3 regions of the Protofrankia sp. Cr1 genome follow, and region 1 is predicted to be linked to each of the others. Evidence: predicted binding sites of a transcription regulator. Region 1 holds the regulator's gene; each other region holds the start of a gene.
The links. Region 1 encodes LexA, which represses DNA repair genes until DNA is damaged. Its sites were predicted from a motif close to CGAACNNNNGTTCG; they were not measured.
Positions count from the first base shown of each region.

Region 1 (2,264 bases):
ACGCAACCTGTCCTCGACCAGCTGAGCGAGCTGGGCCAGCGCATCGGCCTCAACCGGTCGGCCCTGACATGCCCGGCGCACACCCGCGACCACCTTCGCGCGGCTGAACGGCTCGGTCACACCGCTGCGCTTAATCACCCTCAGCGATGCCTCCTCGATCGTCGTGAACCGACGGCCGCAGGACGAACATGATCGCCTACGGCGGATCGCGGCACCTTCCTCAGCCTCGCGGCTGTCGACAACCCTGCTGTCCGGGTGTCGACAGAACGGGCATCGCACGGACGATCCCCCAAGATCTTGACGACTTACAACTCCGCAACTACCACATGTTGTGGTTAACCATAGGGCTCACCACCATGAACTGGCAAACCGTCGGCGCGTCCGACGGTCACGGCAGGCGAAGCGCCTGCCCGGGAACAAGATCGGTGGTGGCAAGCTGATTCATACCGGCCAGCCGCGCCACGATCACCCGAGTGTCACCCTCAGGAGCCAGCGCACGCGCTATGCCCCATAAGGTCTCTCCGGACCGGACCACGTGAACACGACTGGAACCCGCACCGCCGCGCGGTGCGGCCAACGATGTGACCCGCGCGAGGGACAAGATCAGACAGAAGGCAATCGCGACGAGCGCAACCAGGACCATCCGGCCTCGCCGGGTCAATCTCAGTGGAGGCAGCGCCGGCCGCTCCACCACGCACCCCTTCAACACACCCCTTCACCCCTTGAGATCACGAACTACGAACAGCCGTTCGATCGAACGTCTGATCGAGTTTGTACCTCATGACTCCGACAGAATCGCCACGACACGCTCGAACAGACGTTTGAAAAATCCGGTCGCTGCGGTTACGGTCGTACCGATGAGATGTCGGTCGTGGCCACCGGCTCCGGTTCCTGGCGAAAACACCAGGTCTACCGGGAGCGGAGTCTGTCACGACCGCAAAACGAAGGAGAACGGCAGGTATGACCACCGACCCCAACCGCACCCGACGTGGCCGGCCACCGCGCGGTACCGTGCGCGACCTGCCGGATGGGCCGGCGGACGCGTCGGGCCTGACCCCCCGCCAACGCAAGGTGTTGGAGGTGATCCGCAATGCCGTCGAACGCCGCGGATATCCGCCCAGTGTCCGCGAGATCGGCGAAGCGGTCGGGCTCACCAGCACGAGCAGCGTCGCGCATCAGCTCAAGATGCTGGAGGAGAAGGGCTTCCTGCGCCGTGACCCCCACCGTCCGCGGGCCATGGAAGTGCTCTCAGCGGACGCGCCGGTACGGCCGACGGCACGCGACAGCCTTCACCTCGGGCCGCCACTGGCCCTGACGGCCGACACCGGGGAGTCCACCGCCGCGCCGGAAGCCCGCCGTGAAGCGGCCTACGTGCCCGTCCTCGGTCGTATCGCGGCGGGTGGGCCGATCCTTGCCGAGCAGGCGGTGGAGGACATCTTCCCGCTTCCCCGTGAGATCGTCGGCGAGGGCACGCTGTTCATGCTGAGAGTTGTCGGAGACTCCATGGTCAATGCCGCGATCTGCGACGGGGACTGGGTGGTCGTCCGCCAGCAGCCGGTCGCGGACAACGGCGAGATAGTCGCCGCGATGATCGACGGCGAGGCAACGGTCAAGACGTTGCGTCACCGTGACGGCCACGCATGGCTCCAGCCGCAGAACCCGGCCTATGCCGAAATTCCGGGCGACGAAGCGTCGATCCTCGGTCGGATCGTCGCGGTCCTACGCCGGGTCTGAACATGGATGGTTGTGCCGACCGGGACAGGGCCGACCGCAAGCAGGCCGGGCGAGTGGTGGCGGTCGTCGGTCCGACCGCGGCCGGCAAGAGCGAGCTCGCGATCGATCTCGCCGCCACCCTCGGCGGTGAGATCGTCAATGCCGACTCCATGCAGCTCTACCGCGGCATGGACATCGGCACAGCCAAAGTGCCGCCACGGGATCGCAAGGGCATCCCGCACCATCTGCTTGACGTCTGGGACGTCACCCACACCGCCGACGTGGCGTCGTACCAGGCAAGGGCACGAACAGTCATCGACAATCTTCTGCTTGCCGGTCGGACCCCGGTACTCGTCGGCGGCTCCGGGCTCTATATCAGGGCTGTCATCGACGACCTCAGGTTTCCCGGCACCGACCCGGCGGTGCGAGCACGCCTTGAACGGGAGCTGTCCGAACGTGGGGCTGCCGCGTTACACGCCGACCTGACCGCACGCGCGCCGCAGGCAGCTGCGGCCATACTGGTCGGCAACGGTCGTCGCATCGTGCGCGCG
Region 1 covers NZ_CAUVXO010000016.1:28,510-30,773, forward strand. The annotation lists gene nrdR (transcriptional regulator NrdR) at 1-279, opposite strand, end outside; gene U9980_RS03265 (LysM peptidoglycan-binding domain-containing protein) at 389-643, opposite strand; gene lexA (transcriptional repressor LexA) at 961-1,734, shown strand; partial or broken gene miaA (tRNA (adenosine(37)-N6)-dimethylallyltransferase MiaA) at 1,737-2,264, shown strand, end outside.

Region 2 (2,264 bases), on a different contig from region 1:
GAGACCCGTGCCCCTGCCCCAGGCCTTCCCACCTCATGTCAGTCACGGAAAGCCGAATGTCGGCTCCCTCCCATTCCCCCGCTACGACGAGCAGGGCGCCCCGCTCTCTAGCGCGTGCCGTCAGCCGCCGCGCATCCGCACCGCGTACATGCTCGGGTGGACGGACCACCACCACATCCAGCGCGTCGAGGAAGGCTGCCGTCACCGCCTGCCACCGCTGGCCCGGCTCCGGCACAAGAACAAAACGGTCCAGCACGATCCCGGCATCGGCCGCCGCCACCACACCGAGCGAGGCAAAGCCCACCATCGCGCACCACACCCCGGCCTGTGAGGGCACGCCGAGCACTGCCAGAAGAAAAGATGTTGATCCACTCACCGCGACTGTCGACCCACGTCGAAGCCCAGCCGCTGGCAGCATCGACGCGAGTGCGGGCGCTACCGGCAGCAGCCGGTGGCCGGTAGCCCCGACCCGACGCGTATGTGGGGCGTCGGCATTCACGATCTTCTGGAGATCGGCCAGGGTAGCCGTCTTGGTCAAAGCGGCCTTCAGCCTCGGGACAGTCTGGCTGACCCGACAAGCATGGCCGGCAGCGCCGGCTGTGACGGCAGGCCCAACGTTGTTTCCACCACCGTGAGAAAGGTTTCAACCTGGCGGACCAGGTCATCGGCATCGCGGGTATCGACCACCGGCAGACCCGCCTGCGCCGCCGCCCGCCTGGCGGCACCGGATGCGAAGAACTGCGCCCACTCCGTCAGTTCAGGTGCCACCATCGCAAGCAGCCGCCAGGCACTCGCCGGCCGACCACGATGACCGGGACGGGCCTGAGCCCGATCGGCGAGGACAGCCGCGGCAGCACGCAGCGCCGCCAGATGGGCCAGGGCGTACCGCTCCCCGGGAAGCTGGGCCAGGCTTGCCTCGTCAAGGCCGTGACGCGCGGCCAAGAGCAGCTCGTCGCGGGAACGGCGGGGCAGCCCCGCGGCCGGGAGCGCCGTTCGAACGTCAGGACGCTCCCGCGTCAGAGCAGACACGGAAAATGTAGCGCGTTGGTCAACAGTCCGCCGGCTCATGACCGCCCCTTCCATGTGTCGAACGCATGTTCGATCACTGGAAGAAGTAAACCTCACCCGAGCCAGATCCGTCAACATCGTCGGCCGCAGCGGACCACCCAGGGCGCAGGGCGACGCCCCCCACCCGAAGCGGCTACGAACGCGCTCCCGATCGCAGTCCTTCGGGCCGATGAAGGGGTCGTTCCGTACGCGGCACGACAGGCCGACCGCTGTCAGAGCGCGGACCGGGCGGTGCTTCGCATACCCGGACCTCAGCAATCCGGGCCTCCGGCGGCGCGGAAGAACCACGATCGCGCCGCCTTTGGCCCCACGGCGCCCCAGCAACCTGGGCCTCCGGCGGCGCGGAAGAACCACGATCGCGCCGCCTTTGGCCCCACGGCGCCCCAGCAACCTGGGCCTCCGGCGGCGCGGAAGAACCACGATCGCGCCGCCTTTGGCCCTTCAGGAGCAGAAACCAACCCAGGGTCAGCAGAACCAACGGATCGTGGATACCCCCGCGCCGACGACGATCATCGTCCACGAGCACCAGCGCCGTGCAGTCGCGCGCGAACCGGATGAGACCGCCGCCGTATCTGCTCAGAAAGCCGCATTCAAAGACGGACCCACGGGGAACGACCCAACGCACCGCGCGGGTACCAGGAAGTTCGACCATGCCGCCGCCACCGCGCCGCGCCGGCCGAAAGGCAGCCAGCGGAATACACGTCACGGGATCGAACACCCGTATCCCCGGGCCATCAAGATCGGCTTCCAGCGCCAGTGGCCGACCGGCAACCATCAACTCAACCCGGCGGCGGTCATCCCAGTCCGCGAGAATCGCGGCAACGCGGCTGTCATCCGCGACGAGCATGACCCAGCCCAGCCTACCGTCGACGACATCCAGGGCCACCTCATGCAGAAGTCCCGGCTGTAGCATCCCCTTCGTCGATGTGTCCATGATGATCGGCACACCTTCCTGTTGTTCCTTCGGCCCCGCACGAACAGGCCTGTATGGAACAAGCGAAGCAGGCAGCCATCAACCAGTCGTACACACACGCTCACAGCGAAAATTGACGCTCCGTTGATGGTAACGTGGAATCGGCGGCAGGACCCACACGAGCCGAAAGCGAAAGAACCCGCGATACTTTGCACGGTAGCAGTCGTCCACCCGACTCGACCCAGGGACGCGAAGTGGTTGCCACAGTGGCGCACACGACGCA
Region 2 covers NZ_CAUVXO010000007.1:30,124-32,387, forward strand. The annotation lists gene U9980_RS01790 (hypothetical protein) at 1-538, opposite strand, end outside; gene U9980_RS01795 (SAV_6107 family HEPN domain-containing protein) at 547-1,068, opposite strand; gene U9980_RS01800 (hypothetical protein) at 1,502-1,978, shown strand.
Region 2: U9980_RS01795 (SAV_6107 family HEPN domain-containing protein) is a predicted target of LexA. The motif match lies at 1,088-1,101, and genes of this name have one in related genera.

Region 3 (2,264 bases), on a different contig from region 1:
TCGCGGACGGACAGTTTCGCCACGTCAGGCGCATCCGCGATCATCGAGAGCGCGCTCGCGTCCAGACCGATCGTGGGCGTCCCGGCAATGACGGCAATCGTCGCCGGAGTCACCCCACGGGCGCGCAGCAGGGCTTCCAGCTCAGCTGCGACCTCGCGATTGCGCGGACGGGGTAGCCCGTGGGCGATCAACGTCGACTCGAGCGCGACCACCGGGCGTCCCGCAGCCAGCGCCACCCGGACCTCGTCGGCAACCGCCAGCCCTCGCACCGGCCGACATTACTCGTACCGGCTCGTCGGCGTCATCGCTTGCTGTAGCCCGACGGGGTCAGGCGAACAGTTCGCGGACTGTCACCGGACGGAGCCCTTTTTGCTGCAGGCCGGCGACGATCCGTGGCAGGGCCGGAATTGTACCGGCATGCCCGAAGTGCAGGCTTATCACCGAGCCGGGTTGGACCGTTGCCAGTGTGCGCGTGACCACAGCGTCGGCACCGGGGTCGGTGTAGTCGAGGGGATCCACATCGTAGGACAGACAGTGTGCGTAACCGGCGCGGCCGGCCTCGGCGAGTACCGCCGGGGTGCTGTGGTGCATCGCCGACGGCCGGAAGTAGTCCCCCGGTCCGCCGGTCACCCGGTCCATGATCTCTTGCGAGTGCTCCACCTCCGTGCGCACCACGGAAACGCTCTGCCGGTCGAGATCGGCGAGGTGGGTGTACGTGTGGTTCCCGATTTCGTGCCCGCCATCTCTGACGCGACGGGCGTAGTCCGGATACCGCTCCAGCCAGTTGCACACGAACATGCAGGTAATCGGTACACGTGCCTGTGCCACGGCGGCGAGGAGCCCGTCGACCAGGGCGATGTCACCGTTGGTGTGGAATGTCAGGGCCACCTCCGGGCGTCCTGAACTCGCGCGCATCAGTTCGGTTGCGGGCCCGCCCGCCGCGGTCGGCGTCAACGCGGTTGCCGGCGGTTGCGCCGGTTGGGAGGCGGCTGCGGGTGCCGCCGGCGCGGGCGAGGGTGCGCCTGCCTCGGGTTGTGCTCCGGCTCGGCCGGCGTTGCTTGCGGTCGCCGAGCATCCCATGAGAGTCACGGCGGTCCCGGCCATCAGGATGCGGCGGGTCGGCCGACCGGGAATACACACCGGCACACTCTAGCGCCGCTACCCGCATCACAGCCTTGCGTCCACAGCCTTGCGTCACAGCGCTGGGTCGGATCACGAGCGCGGGTTCGGCATGTCGTCGACGGGTTGATCGTGGCCGAATCGTCAGCTACACTTCGAACATAAGTTCGACCTTCGGTGGGGGTGGCGGTATGACCGGCGGTATGACCGGCAGTGGGTTGGCTGACCTACCCGGGCTGCGGGGCATGGCGGCCGGGTTCGATCCGTCGGAATTGTCAGCACAGGACGTGGCGGAGTTTGTCATGGAGTTGCGTCGGTTCACCAACGCCTTGGAGGCATTGTGGGTGCGCTCGATCGATCGTCTGGACACGTCGCGGTGGTGGCAGCTCGAGGGTTTCCTGTCCGTGCAGGCGTGGCTGCGCTCCCGTTGCGGGGTGTCGCGGTCCGCAGGGTCGGCAGTGCTGCGCGCGAGCCGGGAGCTGGCGGTGTTACCAGAACTGACGGCCGCGTTCCGCGAGGGTGATGTGTCCTTCGCCCATGTTCGTGCGGTGACCTCGGCGGTGACGCCACAACGTCGGGAGGCGGCGATCAAATCCCATGGGATGTTCACATTTGCGGCTCGGGGGACGGACCCGGCGACGTTGGGGCGGGTCGTGCGTTACTGGGCCCAGGCCTCTGATCCCGACGGCGCGGACAGAGACCGTGACAGGGCACATCGGGCCCGTGGATTGATCGTTTCATCCTCGGTTGAGGGCAAGGTGTTCCTGGATGCACAGTTCGACGCCGAGGGTGGAGAGACCGTCACCGCGGCGTTGGACGCGGCGATGGGAGGCGCACCCACAGCGGGCGATGACCGGTCAAAGGCGCAGCGGCGGGCGGATGCCCTGATCGAAATCGCCAGGCATTACCTGGGCCAGGCAGATCTTTCCCAGGTGCATGGACATCGTCCCCAGCTGACCGCAGTGGTCGATGTCGCGACGCTGGTACCGCCGCCGGGGCAACCGCGCGTCGACTGGGTCGGACCCGCTGCGGCGCGATCGCAGGGACGCGAGCCCACAACGGAACCCGGTGGGGAGCTCCCCACCGGGTTCACCGCCCGGGCGGGTTTCGCCGGTGGCGGGCTCATCGGTCACGCCGCCGCCCGG
Region 3 covers NZ_CAUVXO010000136.1:2,164-4,427, forward strand. The annotation lists partial or broken gene U9980_RS13030 (pseudouridine-5'-phosphate glycosidase) at 1-269, opposite strand, end outside; gene U9980_RS13035 (polysaccharide deacetylase family protein) at 328-888, opposite strand; gene U9980_RS13040 (HNH endonuclease signature motif containing protein) at 1,311-2,264, shown strand, end outside.
Region 3: U9980_RS13040 (HNH endonuclease signature motif containing protein) is a predicted target of LexA. The motif match lies at 1,276-1,289, and genes of this name have one in related genera.